One region of the Pseudoclavibacter sp. JAI123 genome, then DNA from elsewhere that is predicted to be linked to it. Evidence: riboswitches for the same ligand, from Rfam matches in the RefSeq annotation. Region 1 holds a riboswitch; the other holds the start of a gene.
The links. A riboswitch is a leader RNA that binds a small molecule or an ion and turns the genes downstream of it on or off. The one in region 1 is predicted to bind thiamine pyrophosphate.
Positions count from the first base shown of each region.

Region 2: linked by a shared signal. The riboswitch ahead of HDC34_RS05780 (YkoF family thiamine/hydroxymethylpyrimidine-binding protein) and the one ahead of HDC34_RS14065 (ECF transporter S component) in region 1 are both predicted to bind thiamine pyrophosphate.

Region 1 covers NZ_JACCCM010000002.1:413,419-417,433, forward strand. The annotation lists gene glgX (glycogen debranching protein GlgX) at 1-1,038, opposite strand, end outside; gene HDC34_RS14060 (spore germination protein GerW family protein) at 1,188-1,520, shown strand; TPP riboswitch at 1,545-1,654, shown strand; gene HDC34_RS14065 (ECF transporter S component) at 1,706-2,359, shown strand; gene HDC34_RS14070 (ABC transporter ATP-binding protein) at 2,365-3,891, shown strand; gene HDC34_RS14075 (energy-coupling factor transporter transmembrane protein EcfT) at 3,888-4,015, shown strand, end outside.
Region 2 covers NZ_JACCCM010000001.1:1,230,214-1,234,228, reverse strand. The annotation lists gene HDC34_RS05795 (NtaA/DmoA family FMN-dependent monooxygenase) at 1-735, opposite strand, end outside; gene HDC34_RS05790 (LLM class flavin-dependent oxidoreductase) at 761-1,915, opposite strand; gene HDC34_RS05785 (VOC family protein) at 2,038-2,379, shown strand; TPP riboswitch at 2,405-2,512, shown strand; gene HDC34_RS05780 (YkoF family thiamine/hydroxymethylpyrimidine-binding protein) at 2,540-3,181, shown strand; gene HDC34_RS05775 (ECF transporter S component) at 3,178-3,768, shown strand; gene HDC34_RS05770 (ABC transporter ATP-binding protein) at 3,758-4,015, shown strand, end outside.

The sequences.
Region 1 (4,015 bases):
GGAGGCGAGGTCGAAGCGGAAGCCGTCGACGTGCATCTCGGTGACCCAGTAGCGCAGCGAGTCCATGATGAGCTGCAGCGAGTGCGGGTGGCGCATGTTGAGCGAGTTGCCGGTGCCCGTGTAGTCCGTGTAGTACCGCTTGTCGTCTTCTTCGAGGCGGTAGTAGGCGGCGTTGTCGATGCCGCGGAAGCTGAGCGTGGGGCCGAGGTGGTTGCCCTCTGCCGTGTGGTTGTAGACCACGTCGAGGATGACCTCGATGCCGTTGGCGTGCAGGGTGCGCACCATGGACTTGAATTCCTGCACCTGCTGCCCGGCTGTCCCCTGGGAGGCGTAGTCGGCGTGCGGGGCGAGGAACGAGATGGTGTTGTAGCCCCAGTAGTTGCGGAGGCCCTTCTCGATGAGGGTGCTGTCCTGCACGAACTGGTGCACGGGCATGAGCTCGATGGCGGTGACGCCGAGCCGCTTGAGGTGCTCGACGATCGCGGGGTGCGCGATGCCGGCGTACGTGCCCCGGATCTCCTCGGGCACATCCGGGTGCAGCTGGGTGAGGCCCTTCACGTGGGCTTCGTAGATGAGGGACTCGTTGTAGGGGATGCCCGGCTTCCGGTCCCCGGCCCAGTCGAAGTAGGGGTTGATGACAACGCCCTTCATCATGTGGGGCGCGGAGTCGAGGTCGTTGAACGAGTCTGGGTCGCCGAAGTTGTAGCTGAAGAGGGACTGGTCCCAGTCGATGTCTCCGGTCGTGGCCTTCGCGTAGGGGTCGAGGAGGAGCTTCGCTGGGTTGCAGCGGCTGCCGGTCGCCGGGTCGTAGTCGCCGTGCATGCGGTAGCCGTACTGCTGGCCCGGCTGCACGTGCGGCAGGTAGGCGTGCCAGACGTGCGCATCCCGCTCATGGAGCCTCACCCGCTCCTCGTTGCCGTCGTCGTCGAAGAGGCAGAGCTCGACCTTGTGGGCGGCTTCGCTGAAGATCGCGAAGTTCGTGCCACTTCCGTCGAACGTCGCTCCGAGGGGGTAGGCATTTCCGGGCCACGTTTTCATGCACGCTCCTATTGCTTCATCTTGCTTCGCCGAAGAACATCGCGTGTGGATGCAGGCACTAAAGCTACCAAAGGGTGGGAGCGCTCTCGCCCGCCAGCACACAGGAGTTCTCCTGGTTGGCAGGCATGTCGACGACCTACGCTGGCCGCATGACGAACCTCACGCAGAACCTCACCGATTCCGTCAAGAAGCTCGGCGTCACGCTCGCCTACGGCGAGAAGGTGGAGCTTGGCAAGGCCACCATCCTTCCCGTTGCCCTCGTCTCGTACGGCTACGGCGGCGGCGAGAGCAACGAGGAGGGGCAGGAGAACTCGTCCGGCGGTGGCGGCGGCGGCATGGCGGTCCCCGTCGGCGCGTACGTCGATGACGAGTTCGGCACGAGCTTCCGCCCGAACATCATCACGCTGCTTGTCGTCTCGATTCCGCTGGTGTGGACGGTCGGGCACGCGCTTCCGCGTCTCATCAAGGCTCTCAAGAAGTAGCTCGGGGCTCGCTTCGGCCTATACTCGAGGTGTTCACGGGAGTCCGGTAGTCCGGGCTGAGAGGAAGGCACAAGCCTTCGACCGTCAAACCTGATCTGGGTAATGCCAGCGCAGGGAGGCACATCTCCGAGCAGAGCCACCCCAGGCTCTGCGCCCGTGCACTTTCACTCGAAAGGGCACACCGCATGACAACTTCTTCAACTCCATCTCACACCTCCCCAGCGCAGGGGCCGGCTCAGGCGAGGTCGCCGAAGAGCCGCTTCCGCTGGCGGGTCATCGACATCGTCACGGCCGCCGTTCTCGGCGTCGCGACGGGGCTCATCTTCATCGTCTGGAACAGCGTGGGCTACGCGTGGTTCACGGTCATGGATGCGTTCACGCCGGGTGTCGGCGGTATCGCCGTCGGTATCTGGCTGCTGGGCGGGGTGCTGGGCGGGCTGATCATCCGCAAGCCCGGTGCGGCGCTCTTCGTCGAGGTGCTCGCGGCGAGCGTCTCGATGCTCCTCGGCAGCCAGTGGTCGATCGAGACCGTGTACTCGGGCATCGCGCAGGGGCTCGGCGCTGAGCTCATCTTCCTGCTGTTCTTCTACAAGCGCTTCGGCCTCGGCGTCGCGATGCTGGCTGGGGCTGGGGCTGCGGTCGCGGCGTGGACGCTCGAGCTGTTTCTCAGCGCGAACATCGAGAAGGGTCCGGAGTTCCTCACCATCTACCTCGTCTCGATCGTCCTCTCGGGTGCCGTGCTCGCTGGCGTCGTCGGTTGGCTCCTGACGCGCGCGCTCGCGGCGACCGGTGCACTGAACCGCTTCGCTGCGGGTAGAAGCTCGAAGCGAATCGGCTAGCGCTCGTGGGCGCGAGAGTCGAGGCGAGGGGGTGGGGCTGGCGCCACGCCGACCGGGCGAAGCTGGCCGTCGCCGAGCTCGACCTGACGATCGAGCCTGGCGAGGCCGTGCTGCTGCTTGGTCCGTCGGGGGCTGGCAAGTCCACGCTCCTGGCCGCCCTGGCGGGGGTGCTCGGCGATCACGAGGATGACGGGCAGGAGCTCGGCTCACTGCTTGTCGATGGCAAGCACCCGAGCGATGCACGCGGCACGGTCGGTCTCGTCCTGCAGGACCCGCAGGCGAACACGGTGCTCGCCCGCATCGGCGACGATGTCGCGTTCGGCTGCGAGAACCTCGGTGTCCCTCGGGCGGAGACGTGGGCGCGGGTGCGCGAGGCGCTCGACGCCGTCGGGCTGCGGATGCCCCTCGATCGGTCGACGGCTCAGCTGTCCGGCGGCGAGCGTCAGCGGCTCGCGATCGCGGGTGTCCTCGCCATGCGCCCCGACCTCATCCTGCTGGACGAGCCGACCGCGAACCTCGACCCGGCCGGTGTGGACGAGGTGCGCGAGGCGGTGGTCCGCGCCGCGGAGGCGTCCGGCGCGACGCTCATCGTCATCGAGCACCGGGTGGACGTGTGGCGCTCGAGCGTCGATCGGGTCGTCGTGCTCGGGGGTGAGCAGCACCTCCTCGCCGACGGCACCCCTGACCTCGTTCTCGAGCAGCACCGCGAGTCGCTGCTCGCGGCCGGTGTGTGGATCGGCGGTCATGAACCGCAGGTGCCGCGTGCCGTTCTCGCGCCAGGGGAGGACCTGTTGATCGCGGACGGGCTCGGCTTCGGGCGGGCCGACCATGCCCTGCACACGCAGTTGTCGGCGACCCTGCGCGCGGGGGAGTCAACGGTTGTGCTGGGCCCCAATGGGGCGGGGAAGACGACACTCGCGCTCACGCTCGCCGGACTGCTCACGCCCGTGGAGGGCGAGGTGCGGGCGACGCAGGCGCTCCGGGATGCGGGCGATGACGCGGGTGCGCGCCGCGGCGGCTGGGGGCTCAGCCGCTTCCGTACGGCTCCTCCGGCGGGCCCGCATCCGTCCGCCTGGCGTTCACGGCAGCTCCTGACGCGCATCGGCACCGTCTTCCAGCAACCCGAGCACCAGTTCGTCGCGGGGACCGTGCGCCGCGAGCTGGAAATCGGCCCGGATGCGGCGGGCCGCGGCAAGCGCGAGACGAGCCAGCGCGTCGACGAGCTCCTCGCCGCGCTGCGCCTCACCCACCTCGCGGAAGCGCACCCCTTCACGCTCTCCGGCGGCGAGCAGCGCCGCCTCTCGGTCGCGACGGTGCTCGCGACGGCGCCTCGGGTCCTCATCTTCGACGAGCCGACCTTCGGGCAGGACCGCAGGACCTGGACGGAACTCGTCGCCATCATGGCTCGCCTCGTCGCCGAAGGACACGCGCTGGTCTCCGTGACCCACGACGAACAGCTCGTGCGCGTGCTCGGCGACCAGTGCATCCGCATCGGCGCGCACGACCGCAAGGACGAGAAGGTGCCGGCATGAGCGGCGGCATCGCCCCGGCGGGTGCTCAGCCGGCGAGGTCGGTGGAGGTCGACAGCGACGGCGTGCCGCTCGAGGTGCTGCCCGTCGGCGGCAGGTTCCTCGACCGCGTCAACCCGGTCACGCC
Region 2 (4,015 bases), on a different contig from region 1:
GCGTGCCTCCTCGAGGCGCGAGTACGGGGAGAAGATGACGTCGGCGTTGGCTGCCGCGAAGTCCCTGCCCTGCGGAGAGATGCCAGCCTGCACGATGATCGGCCTCCCCTGCGGGCTGCGGGGAACCGTGAAGCGCCCGCTGATGTCGAACTGGCTCGTCTCCACGTCGAATCGCCCCTCGTCGGCGGAGTTGAGGAACTGCCCGGTCTCCTTATCCGCGACGATCGCATCCGCCGACCAGGAGTCCCACAGCTCCCGGACGGTGCTGACGGTCTGCTCGGCCCGCTCGTAGCGCTCCGCGTGCGGCAGGAAGCCCCCGCGGCGGAAGTTCGCGCCCGTGAACGCGTCGAACGACGTCACGACGTTCCAGCCGGCACGTCCACCGGAGAGGTGGTCGAGGCTCGCGAACTGGCGAGCGAGCTCGTACGGCTCGTTGAAGGTGGCGTTGATGGTCCCGACGAGGCCGATGTGCTCGGTCACGGCGGCGATGGCGGCGAGGACCGGGATGGTGTCCGGCCGCCCCGAGATGTCGTGGTCGAAGATCTCGCCGAGCCGCGAGCGCAGCGCGAGGCCCTCGGCGAGAAAGAAGTAGTCGAACTTCCCGGCCTCGGCCTTCTGCGCCACGTGCTTGAACGTGGAGAACTCGATCTGGCTGCCCGCCTCTGGGTGCTCCCAGAGCGTGTGCTCGTTGACCCCGCCGACGTAGGCCGCGAGGATGATCTGCTTCTTCGTCATGGTGATCTCCTGATCGGGTTCGGGTCTAAACGGCGGCGTAGCGGTTGGGCACGGTGGTCTCGAGGCCGAGGAGGCCGCGCAGGGAGCGCTCCTCGTAGCGCTCCCGGAAGAGGCCCTTGCGCTGCAGGAGCGGGACGACGTCCGCGACGATGCGCGGCAGGTCGTCGGTCACGACGCCGGGGTGCAGGCGGAAGCCGTCGTAGCCGAGGCCGGCGAGCGTCTCGAAGTGCTCGACGAGCTCCTCGGCCGAGCCCGCGAAGACCGCCGGCGGCTCTCCGAGCGCGCGCCCCTTCGCGTTGAGGCGGTTGAGGCGGGCGGACCCCGTCTCCTCCGGCTCGTCGAGGAACACGGCGAGGTCGACGAACACCGACAGGTCGCCGTCCCGCTCGACCTTCTTCTCTGCGGCCCGCACCTCGCTCAGGATGCGCACGGCCGAGGTGACGTCGGTCGGCGTCACGAAGAGCAGGTCGGCGCTGGCTGCCGCGAACTCGTACGGCACCTCGGCGTGACCGAGCGCGGCGACAACCGGCTGCCCCTGCGGGGGCCGGGGTGTGATCGATGGTCCGCGCACGCTGAACCACTTGCCCTCGAACTCGATGCGGTGCACCTTGGCCGCGTCGAGGAACCGATCGGTGGAGGCGTCGCGGATCTCGGCGTCGTCCTCCCAGCTGTCCCAAAGCCTGCGCACGACCTCGACGAAGTCGTTGGCCTCCGCGAAGAGCTCGCCGACGAGCGGCGCATCCCGACGACCGAAGTGCGCGTGCTCCGCACCGGGCGAGACACGGGCCTGCCAGCCCGCACGGCCCAGGCTCGTGTAGTCGAGGGTTGCGACGGCCTTCGAGACGTGGAAGGGCTCCGTGTGCGTCGTCGTGACGGTCGGGATGAGGCCGATGTGCTCCGTGACGGGCGAGACGCGGGAGGCGATGAGGAGCGCGTCCAGGCGACCCCTGACCTCGTCTGTCCGGTTGTCCCGGCGGAGGAACTCGCTGCTCTGGAGCGCGAGCGAGTCCTCGATGGTGACGAAGTCGAGGAGGCCCTGCTCGGCGAGCTGCACGAGCCCCACCCAGTACTCGGGCGTGAAGAGCTCGTCTGGGCGAGCGCTCGGCTCCCGCCAGGCCGCCGGGTGGATGCCGGCGCCATCGAGTGCGACGCCGAGGTGGATTCGGTTGGGGTTCGTCATGGTGCGACGCTAGGCCGCGCCCCGAGTTCGGTCCACGGCGCCCGTCGCGGCCCGTTACGCGTCGAAACGCGGGGACATGTTCGTTGAGGGTCCTCGCACCCTTGTCGCGCATGCTGGGACGCATGGCTATCAACGGAGTGCTCGCGCAGATCACCGTGTCGGACCTGGCTCAGGCTACGGAATATTACGGCAGGCTCTTCGGGCGGGGTCCCGACGAGAATCCCATGCCCGGCCTCCTGGAGTGGCACTTCACAAGCGAGGCCGGCCTCCAGCTGTGGGCCGACTCGAGTCGCTCGGGAAAATCCACCGTGGTGTTCAACGACGACGACCTCGAGGGTGTGGCCGCGCGGCTCGACGCCGCGAAGATCGAGCACGGCGGGATCGAAGACGCCACTCACTTCCAGATCCTCCAGGTGCTCGACCCCGAGGGCAATCACGTCGTCTTCACGAGCGCCTCGAGCTAGCAGCGCGCACCGTCGGGGCTACAGTGTGGCCGTGCACGGGAGCCCGATGAGTCGGGCTGAGAGGGAGTACTCGAACTCCGACCGTTGAACCTGATCTGGGTAATGCCAGCGAAGGGAGTCGACTCACCCGTGCCGTCACGCTCCGACGGAAGGCACGCACATGGAATCCATCACTCGAGACCCACTCGCATTCGGGGTGGGGGCGAGAGTCACGCTCTCGGTCATGTCAGACCGCTACGTCGAGGTGATCCTCGCCGCGGTCGACGCGGCGGACTCCTCGGGGCTGATCCTCGAGACGGGCGATGTCAGCACGTACGCCGGGGGCGACGAGCAGGCGCTGCTGCGGTGGCTCACCGACCTCACGCAGCACGTCGCCGCGACCGGACTGCACGCCTCCGTCCAGGTGCTGCTCTCTCGCGGCTGCCCCGGCGAGGCGGTGTGCGAGCTGCCAGGCGGCGCGGGGCCGCGGCGAGTGGACGCCCCGCGCGGGCGGCACACGGGGAGCTTCGCGAGCGCCGAATGGGCGCTGTACCCGCTCGAGGACGCGGGGGCGGATGCGCGGACGCCCGACCACATGCGGGAGATCTACGCCGCCATCGAGACGGCCAAGGCGAGCGGCACGTTCGTTGCATCCGAGCACTTCGTCACGAAGCTCAGCGGGGACCTCGGCCGCGTCCTCGAGACCGTCGTCGTGGCCTGGGCCGGGGTCGGCGCGCACGTGCAGCACGTCACGAGCCACCTCACGATCTCGCTCAACAGCCCGAGCCACGCGGCAGGCGCAGCAGCGGGAGCACGGGCATGAGCCTCAAGCTGCGCGACATCGTGCTCATGGTCGTGCTCGGCACGGTCTTCGGATTCCTCTACTGGGCGCTGGTGCAGGCCTGGACAGCGCTGTCGATCGCCATGGGGCCGGCGGGCGACCTCGCCCAGCACTTCCTCTTCGGCGGCTGGCTGCTGGTCGCGCCCATCGCGATCGCCATCATCCGGCGGCCGTTCGTCGGCGTCATCGCCGAGGTGCTCGCCTCGGTCATCGAGGTCGTCTTCCTCGGCTCGGCGGTCGGCCCTCTGCTGTTCGTCGCGGCCGCGATCCAGGGCGTCGGCAGCGAGCTGCCCTTCGCGATCGGCCGGTACAAGAAGTACGGCTGGCTGCCGTACGCCATCTCCGGGGCGCTCGGTGCTGGCCTCGTGTTCTTCTACTCGGCGTTCCGATCCGGCTGGTACGGGCAGGAGATCCTATTCCTCCGGTTCGGCATCCAGCTCGCGTCCGGCATCATCCTCGGCGGCCTCCTCGCGAAGCTCATCGTCGACTCACTCGTGCGCACGGGCGTGCTCGACAACTTCGCGATCGTGCAGGACACGAAGCCCCTGGCCGTGCGCCGTGCGGCCTGACACTGCGCCCTCGGAGAGCCCGGAGTTCGACATCGAGGCACACGGCTTCGAGGTGATCCACTCCTCGGGCGACGGGCTCGGGCCGGTGGACCTGCGGGTCGAGCCGGGCGAGCACGTCCTCGTCATCGGGCCGTCCGGTTCCGGGAAGTCGACGCTGCTGCAGGCGCTGAGCGGGGTCATCCCCCACGCCGTGCCAGCGCAGGTGAGCGGGACCATGCGCGTCTGCGGCATGGACACGCAGGAGCAC